One region of the Klebsiella sp. genome, then DNA from elsewhere that is predicted to be linked to it. Evidence: predicted binding sites of a transcription regulator. Region 1 holds the regulator's gene; each other region holds the start of a gene.
What was found. Region 1 encodes CRP, which controls carbon source genes, mostly activating them, when cyclic AMP is high. Its sites were predicted from a motif close to ATGTGANNNNNNTCACAT; they were not measured.
Positions count from the first base shown of each region.

Region 1 (3,116 bases):
GTCAGCGTATAGCCTTCAGGCACGTGGAAGTGTAGCGTCAGCCCGGCGATAACCAGTCCGGCAATCGTTCCAGCCGCCCGGTGAACAATGCGCACTCGCGTCGCGCCGTAGCCGTTTTGCGTCACGAAAAGCACCGTCATCAGGATCCAGTAGGGTTTCGGCAGATGCAATGCGCTGCCCATCAGGCTGGCGGCGCTCAGCATTACGCTGATGCGCGCGGCGTTGCGTAACGCCGGAGATTTAAACGACAGGTAGCTTCTCAGCGCTGGCAGCAGGGGTAAACGTCGGGTTTTATCCGCCATCAAGTTACGCGTGTACAGAGGACGCTGGGTACGCAGAACCCGGGCTATACGGCTGAAGTGCCAGGCGCAGAACTGGCCGACCGGGTTATCCGGATGTTGCCAGGCAATTTTTTCCAGCGCGCCGATCTGTTTATCCATCTGAAAGCGCTGTGGGTAACGATGGTAGAGAAGATCGTCCGCCAACTCACGCAGGCGGGCGGCAACGGTTTGCGCATTCCAGCGAATCACTGCTTCTGCGTGACTGCGTTCCACCAGTTTCTGCACTTCTTCCGGCTGATGCAGGCTAACGGAGATATGCTCCTGTAAATCCAACCCCACCTGAAAAGCGCGCAACAGACGTTTGTGGTCGTTGCGTTGATTGGCCGCCAGCATATGCATCTGCTGGTAACACTGGGTAATCAGATCAACCACTTTCTGCTGGCGGTTAAGTAGCGGCGGCAGCGAGGTGGCCGGGTCCGTATGCTGGGTCAGCAGGCTGTATTTGGCCTCGCAATAGTTAGCCAGTTCGCGGTAGAGCAGGCTCAGCGACTCGCGCAGCGGTTGTTCGCGCCATAGCCAAAACCAGAACCAGTTAAAGACGCCATACCATAATGTGCCGAGCGCGTAGATTAGCAGTGGTTCCCAGATTGGCATGTTGCCCGCGAGACTTAGTGTAAAAATCGCTGCGATAAGCGAGGCGGGGAGGAGTCTTGCGTGCAGTGAACTGATTTCGGCAGTAACGCCGAGGATGAGCGCCAGGCCAGTGAGAATAAGCGGTAGAGGGATCTCGCGTTGCAGCAGGAGCTGGACAATCAGGCTACAGCCAGCAAACAGGCAGCCGCCAATAATCAGGCGTTTAAAGAAGCGCTTATGTGGTGTGTCCAGACCGGCAATGTTGCAACAGGCTGGTACCAGGGAAAAAAGTAAGCCCTGCTGTAAATGTCCGAGAATAAGTCCAACTGCGACCGGCAGACACAACACCAGCGTTTGCCGCAGTGCGTAGTTGACTTCCGGGTGGTAAATCAGCCTGCGCCACATGAGGGGGAAACAAAAACGGCGTATTGCCATGCAATACGCCGTTTTGCCGACTTAACGGGTACCGTAGACGACGATAGTTTTGCCGTGCGCGGAGATCAGGTTTTGATCTTCCAGCATTTTCAGGATACGGCCAACGGTTTCGCGGGAGCATCCAACGATCTGACCGATTTCCTGACGGGTAATTTTAATTTGCATGCCGTCCGGGTGGGTCATCGCATCAGGCTGTTTTGCCAGGTTCAGCAGCGTCTGAGCGATACGGCCGGTAACGTCAAGGAAGGCGAGGTTACCGACTTTCTCTGACGTAACCTGCAGGCGACGTGCCATTTGCGAAGAGAGACGCATCAGGATGTCCGGGTTAACCTGGATTAGCTGACGGAATTTTTTGTAGGAGATTTCGGCCACTTCACATGCGGTTTTCGCACGTACCCATGCACTACGTTCCTGACCTTCTTCAAACAGGCCTAATTCACCGATGAAATCGCCCTGGTTGAGGTAAGAGAGGATCATCTCTTTACCTTCTTCATCCTTGATGAGTACAGCCACGGAGCCTTTAACGATGTAGTACAACGTTTCTGCTTTCTCACCCTGGTGGATCAGCGTGCTTTTTGAGGGGTACTTATGAATGTGGCAATGAGACAAGAACCATTCAAGGGTAGGGTCTGTTTGCGGTTTGCCAAGCACCATGCGCGGTTATCCTCTGTTATAAGCTATCTCCGGGCGCCGACACTACACGGCATCCGGGCATGCAATCGTATTAAATCCCTATACCTGGGAATCTGGCTGAAAATTTTCTGCAGCCTGTAATGTGAACTCCTCTGCATACATGCAGTACATCAATGTATTACTGTAGCATCCCGATTGTTTTAGCATAGCTTTCGCCGCGTGTCTCCTGGTGTCTCGCTTCAGCATGACCTAGGTCGCCTTCCGTTGCGAGAATTGTTATGTGCGCGTAATCTGTCAGGAAAATTACAGCCCTGGAGTTAAATTTATGCAAGCGCGAGTGAAATGGGTTGAAGGGTTAACCTTCATTGGTGAGTCGGCTTCTGGTCACCAGATTCTGATGGACGGTAATTCCGGGGATAAAGCGCCAAGCCCGATGGAAATGGTACTGATGGCGGCGGGCGGATGCAGTGCAATTGACGTGGTTTCTATCCTGCAGAAGGGGCGCCATAACGTCACTAACTGCGAAGTTAAGCTGACTTCTGAGCGTCGCGAGGAAGCACCGCGTCTGTTTACCCATATTAATCTGCATTTTATCGTGACTGGTAAGGAGCTGAAAGATGCTGCCGTTTCTCGCGCAGTTGACCTATCGGCGGAAAAATATTGCTCGGTGGCGCTGATGCTGGAGAAAGCAGTAAACATAACTCACTCTTATGAAGTGATCGAGGGATAAGCCGAACTGCGCGAACTCGTCGCCCCGGCATGCGCTGCGCTACCGGGGTTTTTTGTTAGTTGATTTTCCTGCCTTCCATTAGCCGCTCGACCAATGGTGCCATGATAAGCTCCATGGCCAGCCCCATTTTCCCTCCCGGTACCACTAGCGTGTTCATATGCGAGATAAACGAGCCCTGAAGCATCGCCAGTAGCCAGGGGAAATCGATATTCTGTAAGTTGCGAAAATGGATAACGACAAAGCTTTCATCCAGCGATGGGATTGCTTTGGCTGCAAATGGATTGGACGTATCCACCGTAGGTACGCGCTGGAAGTTGAGGTGAGTGCGTGAAAACTGCGGGGTGATGAAGTTGATGTAATCTTCCATCGAGCGAACGACGGAATCCATCACCGCTTCACGAGAG
Region 1 covers NZ_JAPUEW010000079.1:18,348-21,463, reverse strand. Annotated here, with positions in the region: gene QVF11_RS23395 (YccS/YhfK family putative transporter) at 1-1,319, opposite strand, end outside; gene crp (cAMP-activated global transcriptional regulator CRP) at 1,371-2,003, opposite strand; gene QVF11_RS23385 (OsmC family protein) at 2,308-2,712, shown strand; gene QVF11_RS23380 (phosphoribulokinase) at 2,768-3,116, opposite strand, start outside.

Region 2 (3,116 bases), on a different contig from region 1:
GAAGCGTGCGGTGCTGCCTTCATTATTGAAAGCCTTCTGTTTACCGGTGTAATACGGATGCGATTTGGATGACACATCAAGCGTCACGTACGGATACGTCTCACCTTCGAGCTCAATCTCACGCTCGGTCCTGATGGTTGAACCGACTTTAAAGAATTCGTTGGCACTGGTGTCGTAAAAGACCACGGTACGATAGTGCGGATGAATGTTGGGTTTCATAGCGACCTCGATCATTACGTTATAACATAACAATACGGTACGCCGAGTTAATACAAAGATCAACCATGAGAACGAAAAGGGTAATGGGCGACGCAGGCCGCCCGTTGCAGATTAGGGATTCAGCTGATGCGCTAACGCCCGCAGCTGTTCGGCTATGGACTGCAGATCTTTACCGGGCTCCGTTTTCGGCCCGGTAGAATGGCGAATAACCAGTCGTGCGGGGAGAATAGAGGAAGTATGCAGCGTTTCGTTATCACCGCTATCAAGGATGCGGCGCACAGCCTCTTTACCTTGTAAATCGAGGTCTAGCGAAACAGTCGTCAGCGCCGGATAGAAGAATGAACTTTCATAGGTATCATCGTAACCAATCACCGATTTCTCCCCCGGGATCGGCACCTGATGCTGATGAAAAGCGCTCAGGACACCCAATGCCATCTGATCGTTTCCCACCAGCACTGCGGTGAAGTTCGGTGTCTCGCGCAGCATTTGCAGCGCACCGGCGTAACCACTCTGTGCATCCCAGTTGCCACGAACAACTGTAACAGGTTGCAGGCCATAGCCCTCAAGTGTTTCCATCCAGCTTTTCAAACGTAGCTTTGCCGATACCGAGCTTTCCGGCCCGGCCAGCAGCGCGATGTCCCGATGCCCCATTTCATAGAGATATTTGACGCTCGCTCGGGTGCCATCCGCCGGGTTAAACGAAACGTTAAACACAGAACTGTAGGGATCGACATCTAAAAAAAGACAGACAATATCATCGTTGTCAGTGGCTATTTTCTGGGCCTGTTCGGTCTCCAGAGGCACGTTAATAATAACCTTATCCACCAGCTGAGACTTCAGCTCGTTAATAGATTCTTGAATACTTTGGTTGACGCTCTCATCAATCATTGAGATGAGCACCTGATAGCCCTCAACGTTCGCGTAGCGTTTTACCGCTGCGGCTACCTGGGAAGGTGCGTGCAATGCGAGGGAAATGGTGACCAATCCCACGGTATGGCTTTGCTTACCTACCAGCTGTTGCGCCAGACGGTTAGGGACATAGCGTAGCTCTTCAATGGATTTCTCCACCTTGCTGCGCGTGGCTTTGGATACATTAGCAGACTTGTTGAGTACCCTGGACACGGTCTGATAGGAGACGCCCGCATGGCGAGCAACGTCTTCTAAGGTCGCGCTTTTAGACTTCATGGTCCGGTTCCTTATGTTGTTATCCCTGGATTGTAACAGGGGCAATTTGAAAAAACGCTCATTGCCGCATCCCCTGAGCAACAACAACCAATAAAAGTATGACGCTCACAATACAACAAATTGTGAATAGACTCACTACTCGTAACAAAACCTGCTTATTTATTTGCAGTTAATCACACTATTAAGATCATTAAATTGCCTGAATTATGGTTTAGGCATTTCATGACACAAGTTATGTGAACGTAATACAAAAAAATAAGAGGATAGACATGAACACTACGCTGCGCACACTCTCCGTTGCGTTGGCCGCTGCGCTGATTTCACCATCCGTGTTTGCTGCTTCCGCCACCCTTCCGGGTATCGATTTTCATGGTTATATGCGCGCCGGGGTTGGGGTCTCCGGTGACGGTAGCCAGGCCGAATGGCAAAAGAATAAAATTGGTCGTCTGGGTAACGAGTCCGATACCTACGGCGAGCTGGAGTTAGGTTCAGAGGTCTACAAAAAGAATGATGTTAGCTTCTATCTTGATAGCATGGTCAGTATGGTTTCTGACGGCTCCAATGATAACGAAACCACACTGGATGACGATGCGCAATTCGGCCTGCGCCAGCTAAACCTGCAGATCAAAGGCCTGGTCCCCGGCGATCCAAACGCGGTGATTTGGGGCGGTAAACGCTACTATCAACGCCACGATCTGCACATCATCGATACCAAATACTGGAACATTTCCGGATCCGGTGCGGGAATCGAAAACTATACGCTCGGCCCGGGCGCCGTCTCATTTGCCTGGATCCGCGGCGATGCTAACGACGTCGATTACCGCGTCGATGGTGATAGCAACGTCAATATTAACTACCTCGATCTGCGCTACGCAGGCTGGAAGCCATGGTCCGGATCGTGGACTGAATTTGGTATCGACTACGCGATGCCGAATACCACCAAAAAGCAGGACACTTACGGCGGGCTGTATGATGCTGAAAATGGCGTCATGCTAACCGGTGAGATTAGCCAGGATATGCTGGGTGGTTACAACAAAATGGTGCTGCAATACGCCAACAAAGGGCTGGCGCAGAATATGGTCTCCCAGGGCGGCGGTTGGTACGACATGTGGAACTACGTCAACGACGCTACCGGCTACCGCGTTATCAACACCGGTTTAATCCCGATTACCGACAAGTTCTCCATTAACCATGTCCTGACATGGGGCTCTGCAGACAACATAACCGAGTACACGGATAAAACGCGTATGCTGTCGCTGGTCGCTCGCGGGCAATATCAGTTTACCGAGTACGTGCGCCTGATTGGTGAGGTGGGCGGTTTCTATCAAAAAGACAGCTACAAGAACAACACCGAATACAAACAGGCCGGTGAAAAATACACTATTGCGCTGGGCCTGGCCGATGGCCCTGACTTTATGTCACGCCCGGAACTGCGTATCTTCGCTTCATATTTGAATGATTCTGAAAATGGCAAACCATTCGAAGATCAGACTGCCAATAATACGTGGAACTTTGGCGTACAGGTAGAAGCCTGGTGGTAATAAGATGTAAACCGTTTCATCTCCAACTGTAAGGCCGTTAATTACCCTCCGGTAATGATTATTGCCATTGAACACCTGCTTTACTTTCGGGATAACCCTTTATTGAGTTATCCCGTTTTTATTTTATTTACGGTTAGCAAAGTGTTCATCTAGTAATTGTCGCAATGCATC
Region 2 covers NZ_JAPUEW010000008.1:120,565-123,680, reverse strand. Annotated here, with positions in the region: gene QVF11_RS02610 (type B 50S ribosomal protein L31) at 1-219, opposite strand, end outside; gene QVF11_RS02605 (LacI family DNA-binding transcriptional regulator) at 331-1,404, opposite strand; gene QVF11_RS02600 (maltoporin) at 1,674-2,945, shown strand; gene QVF11_RS02595 (glucose PTS transporter subunit EIIB) at 3,069-3,116, opposite strand, start outside.
Region 2: QVF11_RS02600 (maltoporin) is a predicted target of CRP. The motif match lies at 1,566-1,583, and genes of this name have one in related genera.

Region 3 (3,116 bases), on a different contig from region 1:
GGCGGTACCGTTGAGTTTAACGAGAAGAATCACGTTAACCCCATGTGGCTAATTGGCTTATTGCAGAAACAGCCTCAGCACTATCGACTTGATGGCCCGACGCGTCTGAAGTTTATGCAGGACCTTGCCGAGCGTAAAACGCGGATGGACTGGGTGCGTCAGTTTATGCGTCAACTGGAAGAAAACGCCACCGCTTAGCGGGATACGGGATACGGCCAGGACGCCGTGTCCCGCCCCTCCAACATGCTCTGCAAAATTTACAAACATTTTGCAATTCCTCTGCACTTCCCAACACTCGCTACGCCATAATGCGCAAGACTTTACGTATAAAAATAACCACTTACATTATATGGAATTAGCGTGATGAAAAGCTTTTCGCGTATTTCAATTTGGTTGGGGATGATTGTCATCGCCGCCGCGCTGGCGCTACCCGCCCGCGCAAATACCTGGCCGCTGCCGCCTCCGGGCAGCCGGCTGGTTGGGCAAAATCAGTTTCACGTCGTCGAAAATAACGGCGGTTCCCTGGAAGCCATTGCCAAAAAGTACAATGTCGGTTTTCTGGCACTGCTACAGGCGAACCCTGGCGTTGATCCTTACGTTCCGCGAGCGGGCAGCGTGCTGACGATTCCGCTACAAACCCTGTTACCTGAAGCGCCGCGCGAAGGGTTAGTCCTTAACCTGGCCGAGCTGCGCCTCTACTACTATCCGCCGGGTAAAAGCGAGGTCACTGTCTATCCTATCGGCATTGGTCAGTTGGGCGGCGATACCATTACGCCAACGATGGTCACTACCGTTTCCGACAAGCGTGCAAACCCGACCTGGACGCCTACGGCCAATATTCGCGCCCGCTATAAAGCAATGGGCATTGACCTGCCCGCCGTCATGCCTGCCGGGCCAGATAACCCGATGGGCCACCACGCCATTCGTCTGGCAGCCTACGGCGGCGTCTATCTGCTTCACGGCACTAACGCTGATTTCGGCATCGGTATGCGCGTCAGCTCCGGCTGCATCCGCCTGCGTGATGACGATATCAAAACGTTGTATAGCAAGATAACGCCGGGCACTAAGGTCACCATTATCAATACGCCGATTAAAGCCTCTGTCGAGCCGAACGGTACACGTCTGGTTGAAATTCACCAGCCGCTGTCCAAACACATTGATGACGATCCGCAGACGCTGCCTATTACGCTTAACGACAGCATGCAGGCCTTTAAGCAGACCCAGTTAACCGATGAGGATGTTATGGAACGCGCAATGACGCTGCGTTCAGGTATGCCGGTTGACGTGACGCGTCACCATGGTGGCAGCACGCAGTCGCTATAGCCTCCTGAAAGCAGATATAAAAAAACCGCCTGACACAAACGTGCTGGCGGTTTTTTTGTAGCAATAATCAAACAGGGTACAACATATTTCTTGCTAACGCGGGCTGCTGAAGGGGTCAGGTCCGCGTTTTGTCAGTGGCATGACAGGGTACAAAAAATTATTTGTAGATAACCGCAGTCCCGTGAAGGGTGTTAGGACCGGTTACCGAAGTAATACGATAAGAGCTTGCGCCCATTTCTTCAGCCTTTTGCGCCAGCTGATCTTCCAGAGAACCCAGGTTGGTCCCGGCGGAAGCGGAAACGGTGCCAATTTTATGCTGGCCTGCCGGGGTTGACTGAACTTCAACAGCGGCAAAGCTTGCGAAAGAGAGCGAGCTAAGAACAGCGGCGATGGCCAATGTTTTAACGTTTTTCATGATTATTATACCTATGCAGATGAATGTTTTTGTAGGGTCGAACGAATTAACTTAACGATCGATAGGTAAATAATAATGTGATCCACATCACACGTCAAACCATTTTTATAACGACCGTTTAACTATTTATAAAAAACTTAAAATTCATACATATATGAATTATTTATTTTTAGAGCGACATCACTGGCAGCCTATGACGTTTATTTTTATAATGGCCTTTCAACAAACCAACACAGGTACAACGGCACCATGACAACTGACGTTCAGGGTTGTGTAAAAAAAAGCCGTGGCCGACCTAAAGTGTTCGACAGGGACGCGGCGCTGGATAAGGCCATGACACTCTTCTGGCAGCACGGCTATGAAGCCACCTCTCTCGCCGATCTGGTGGAGGCGACGGGCGCAAAAGCGCCAACGCTCTATGCAGAATTCGTGAATAAAGAGGGGTTGTTTCGCGCAGTGCTGGATCGCTACATCTCTCGCTTTGCCGCCAAACACGAAGCATTGCTGTTTGATGAGGGCAAAACCGTCGATCAGGCATTGCGCGATTATTTCACCGCTGTCGCCACCTGCTTTACCAGCAAAGAAACGCCCGCAGGCTGCTTTATGGTCAACGCCTCTGCAGCGCTGGCGGCCTCGTCTACCGATATCGCCAATACACTTAAATCGCGGCATGCCATGCAGGAACAGGCATTGACGCAATTTCTACAGCAGCGGCAGATACGCGGCGAACTTCCGTCTGACGGCGACGTGAGCCAATTGGCGCAGTTCTTAAGCTGCGTATTGCAGGGCATGTCAATCAGCGCCCGCGAAGGTGCAGATTTCACTAAAATCATGCAAATTGCCGAGACCACGATGCGTCTTTGGCCGCAGGTTCTTCAGCACTAAATCTCTCTTTGACCGATGGCTCCTCCGTCGGTCACCCCCCTAATTACCCGCACATTAAGTAATGCTTTCAATAGGTTATTTGCACATTTCACGTAAATGATATTGATAACAATAATCAATACGGGCAAACTTCAGCCTTAAACATTTCTGTTTATTTCACCTTGTAACAACCGGTGCGCCCGTACCGGAAAACTAAAACAACGATATCGTAAACTCATAAAAGGAATGAGCATGAAAACGCGTCTCTGGGTGCTTAACCCACTGCTGCTGGCAACCGCCCTCCCCGCCTGGGCCGCTGATGACAACATGATCGTCAGCGCCAACCGTACACACCGTACCGTCGCTGAAATGGCCCAGACCACCTGGGTTATCGAAGGCCAGGAAATTGAACAACAGGTTCAGGGCGGTAAAGAGTTCAAAGATGTCCTGGCGCAGCTGATCCCCGGCATCGACGTCGGCAGCCAGGGACGTACTAACTACGGCATGAATATGC
Region 3 covers NZ_JAPUEW010000094.1:69,258-72,373, reverse strand. Annotated here, with positions in the region: gene mfd (transcription-repair coupling factor) at 1-198, shown strand, start outside; gene ldtC (L,D-transpeptidase LdtC) at 364-1,323, shown strand; gene bhsA (multiple stress resistance protein BhsA) at 1,481-1,738, opposite strand; gene QVF11_RS26170 (hypothetical protein) at 1,863-1,991, shown strand; gene QVF11_RS26165 (TetR/AcrR family transcriptional regulator) at 1,988-2,623, shown strand; gene QVF11_RS26160 (TonB-dependent siderophore receptor) at 2,855-3,116, shown strand, end outside.
Region 3: bhsA (multiple stress resistance protein BhsA) is a predicted target of CRP. The motif match lies at 1,814-1,831, and genes of this name have one in related genera.

Region 4 (3,116 bases), on a different contig from region 1:
GACCAAACCATGGCCAGCAAATCGGCACGCCGCCGCGCAGGGCAACGCCTTTTTTGAACGGTGTGTTACCGCTGAGCCACAGAACTTCCTCTTCACCTGCGGGTTTCCAGGAGAGCAGGTGAGCGCCCTGAAAAGCAACAGAAGCTTTAACCTGTGGATGGTCAACAACGATTAACTCCAGGTCATCAAGCTGGCGGCGGGAGAGGACAGGGGTAAGTTGTTCGATAACCGGGAGAGCAAAAATTTTATTAATCATTACGCAATCCTTTAATGCTCAGATAAAAAAAAGAGCGACCGAAGTCGCTCTTACAGATTACTTTTTCATCTCAACTTATTTGGAGATGTGAGCAATCAGGTCCAGAACTTTGTTGGAGTAACCCGTTTCGTTGTCGTACCAGGAAACCAGTTTCACAAAGTTGTCGTTCAGAGCGATACCTGCTTTAGCATCGAATACTGAAGTGCAAACTTCGCCGTTGAAATCGGTAGATACAACGTCGTCTTCGGTGTAGCCCAGAACGCCTTTCATTGCGCCTTCGGAAGCAGCTTTGATTGCTTTCTTAATTTCTTCGTAAGAAGCAGCTTTTTCCAGACGAACGGTCAGGTCAACAACAGATACGTTAGGAGTCGGAACGCGGAACGCCATACCGGTCAGTTTGCCATTCAGTTCTGGCAGTACTTTACCTACAGCTTTAGCAGCACCGGTAGAGGACGGGATGATGTTTTGAGCTGCGCCACGACCGCCACGCCAGTCTTTGTGAGACGGGCCATCAACGGTTTTCTGAGTTGCGGTGGTCGCGTGAACGGTAGTCATCAGACCTTCGATGATACCGAAGTTGTCGTTGATAACTTTAGCCAGCGGAGCCAGGCAGTTGGTGGTGCAGGATGCGTTAGAAACGATGTCCTGGCCTTCGTATTTGTCAAAGTTAGCGCCTTTAACAAACATCGGAGTGTTGTCTTTGGACGGGCCAGTCAGAACGACTTTTTTCGCGCCAGCAGTGATGTGTTTACGAGCAGTCTCGTCAGTCAGGAACAGACCAGTTGCTTCAGCAACTACGTCAACGCCTGCTTCGTTCCACTTCAGGTTAGCCGGATCACGCTCAGCGGTAACACGGATTTTTTTACCGTTAACGATCAGATGACCGTCTTTCACTTCAACGGTACCGTTGAAACGGCCGTGAGTGGAGTCATACTTCAGCATGTATGCCATGTAGTCAGCGTCTAACAGGTCGTTGATTGCAACGATCTCGATGTCAGAACGTTCCTGAGCAGCACGGAAAACAATGCGACCGATACGGCCAAAACCGTTGATACCTACTTTGATAGTCATATATTCCACCAGCTATTTGTTAGTGAATAAAAGGTTGCCTGTAAAATTACAAAAACCTTACGCAGCGTCAAGCGGAATCGTGTCAATCATTGCGACAAATCAATCCTCAGCATACCTTTGCGCGATTGATTTACCCCACTTTCCCTTTGAGCCCAATTCCATATGGGGGCTGCGCCCGGAATTTTAAAGGGCATTAAAGATAAAAATGTGATCTTAATCACAATTGCGTAGCTGCCTCTTGGCATCGCCTAAGTTTAGAACAAAAGTTCACGCTTCATTGTTAATATTTTGTTAGAATTGACGCGAAAAGTTGTCCTTTACACAGCGAGAAGCAAGCCAATGTCGAATAAACCCTCCTCGGACGAGCTCAAAAAAGATTTGAGCGAGATGCAGTTTTACGTGACGCAGAATCACGGTACTGAACCGCCGTTCACCGGGCGGCTACTCCACAACAAACGCGATGGCGTCTATCACTGCCTGGTGTGCGATGCAGCGCTGTTTAACTCGCAAACCAAGTATGATTCGGGCTGTGGTTGGCCGAGTTTTTATGAGCCAGTCAGCGAGGAAGCGATCCGTTATCTAACGGACTACTCCCACGGTATGCAGCGCACTGAAATTCGCTGCGGAAAATGCGATGCTCATCTTGGACATGTGTTCCCGGACGGTCCGCAACCCACCGGCGAGCGTTTTTGTGTTAATTCGGCGTCTTTAAGCTTCACCAATGATGAAAATGGTGAGCAAATTAAAGGTTGAAAAACCGATTCAGCAAATTATTCCAAAGCGGGGCTGGCGGAAGATGGAAATTGAACAAATTATCGATAGCATGACGCCGGAAGTTTATCAGCGTCTGGCGACGGCGGTGGAGCTGGGGAAATGGCCGGATGGCGTAGCATTGACTGCGGAACAGAAAGAGAACAGCCTGCAGCTAGTTATGCTCTGGCAGGCCCGACACAACGTTGAGGCGCAGCATATGACCATCGACACCAATGGACAGATGGTGATGAAGAGCAAACAGCAGCTGAAAGTTGACTTCGGCATCACGCCGCAACCTATTGCGACGTTTAAATCCTGATAGCTCTGGCCCGGCTGTTGAACGCCGGGCGCTGAAGCGTAATGAGCGCCTGGTGTTACTTCTTATTCATCATTGCTTTCAGATCGGCAAATGGGTTGTATTTTGCTTCGCCGATGTCTTTCTGAGCATCTTCGCCCGCCACCACCGTGGAGCCATACTGATCGGCTTCAGTGTATTTGGAATGTTCATGGTCGTGGCAATACAGGCACAGCATCTCCCAGTTGCTACCATCTTCCGGGTTATTGGAGTGATCGTGGTCGATATGATGCACCGTCAACTCACGCAGGTTTGAATAGACAAACTCGCGGGAGCAGCGTCCGCAGACCCAGGGGAAGATTTTCAGCGCCTTTTCGCGATAACCAACTTCAAGACGGGCGTAGTTTTTGGGGATAAAAGCCATAAGACCCCATGCCTCCTGTAGAAAATAAAAAACTGCGCCAATGTCTGGCGCAGCGGATGGTGCTAATCATAACCTATTGTGCCTGGCATGGCACAGAGTCGATCAGTGCTTGATCCCTAACGTCTCTGCCAGCTGTTTCGCTAACTGGTTTTGATCGTCCGCGCCGTACTCCCAGAACATCGCGCCTCCCAGGCCCTTGCTCTTGATGTACTCCGCTTTGATAGCCACCGAGCGTGGGTTCTCGTAGGAGAGGGCAAATAGCGCTTTACCGTCAGCCGACTGCACCGACAACCACGGCACCTTCGCTTCATCATCCC
Region 4 covers NZ_JAPUEW010000056.1:11,216-14,331, reverse strand. Annotated here, with positions in the region: gene QVF11_RS17255 (D-hexose-6-phosphate mutarotase) at 1-256, opposite strand, end outside; gene gapA (glyceraldehyde-3-phosphate dehydrogenase) at 332-1,327, opposite strand; gene msrB (peptide-methionine (R)-S-oxide reductase MsrB) at 1,667-2,080, shown strand; gene QVF11_RS17240 (YeaC family protein) at 2,124-2,399, shown strand; gene yajD (HNH nuclease YajD) at 2,455-2,799, opposite strand; gene chiD (chitinase ChiD) at 2,902-3,116, opposite strand, start outside.
Region 4: msrB (peptide-methionine (R)-S-oxide reductase MsrB) is a predicted target of CRP. The motif match lies at 1,533-1,550, and genes of this name have one in related genera.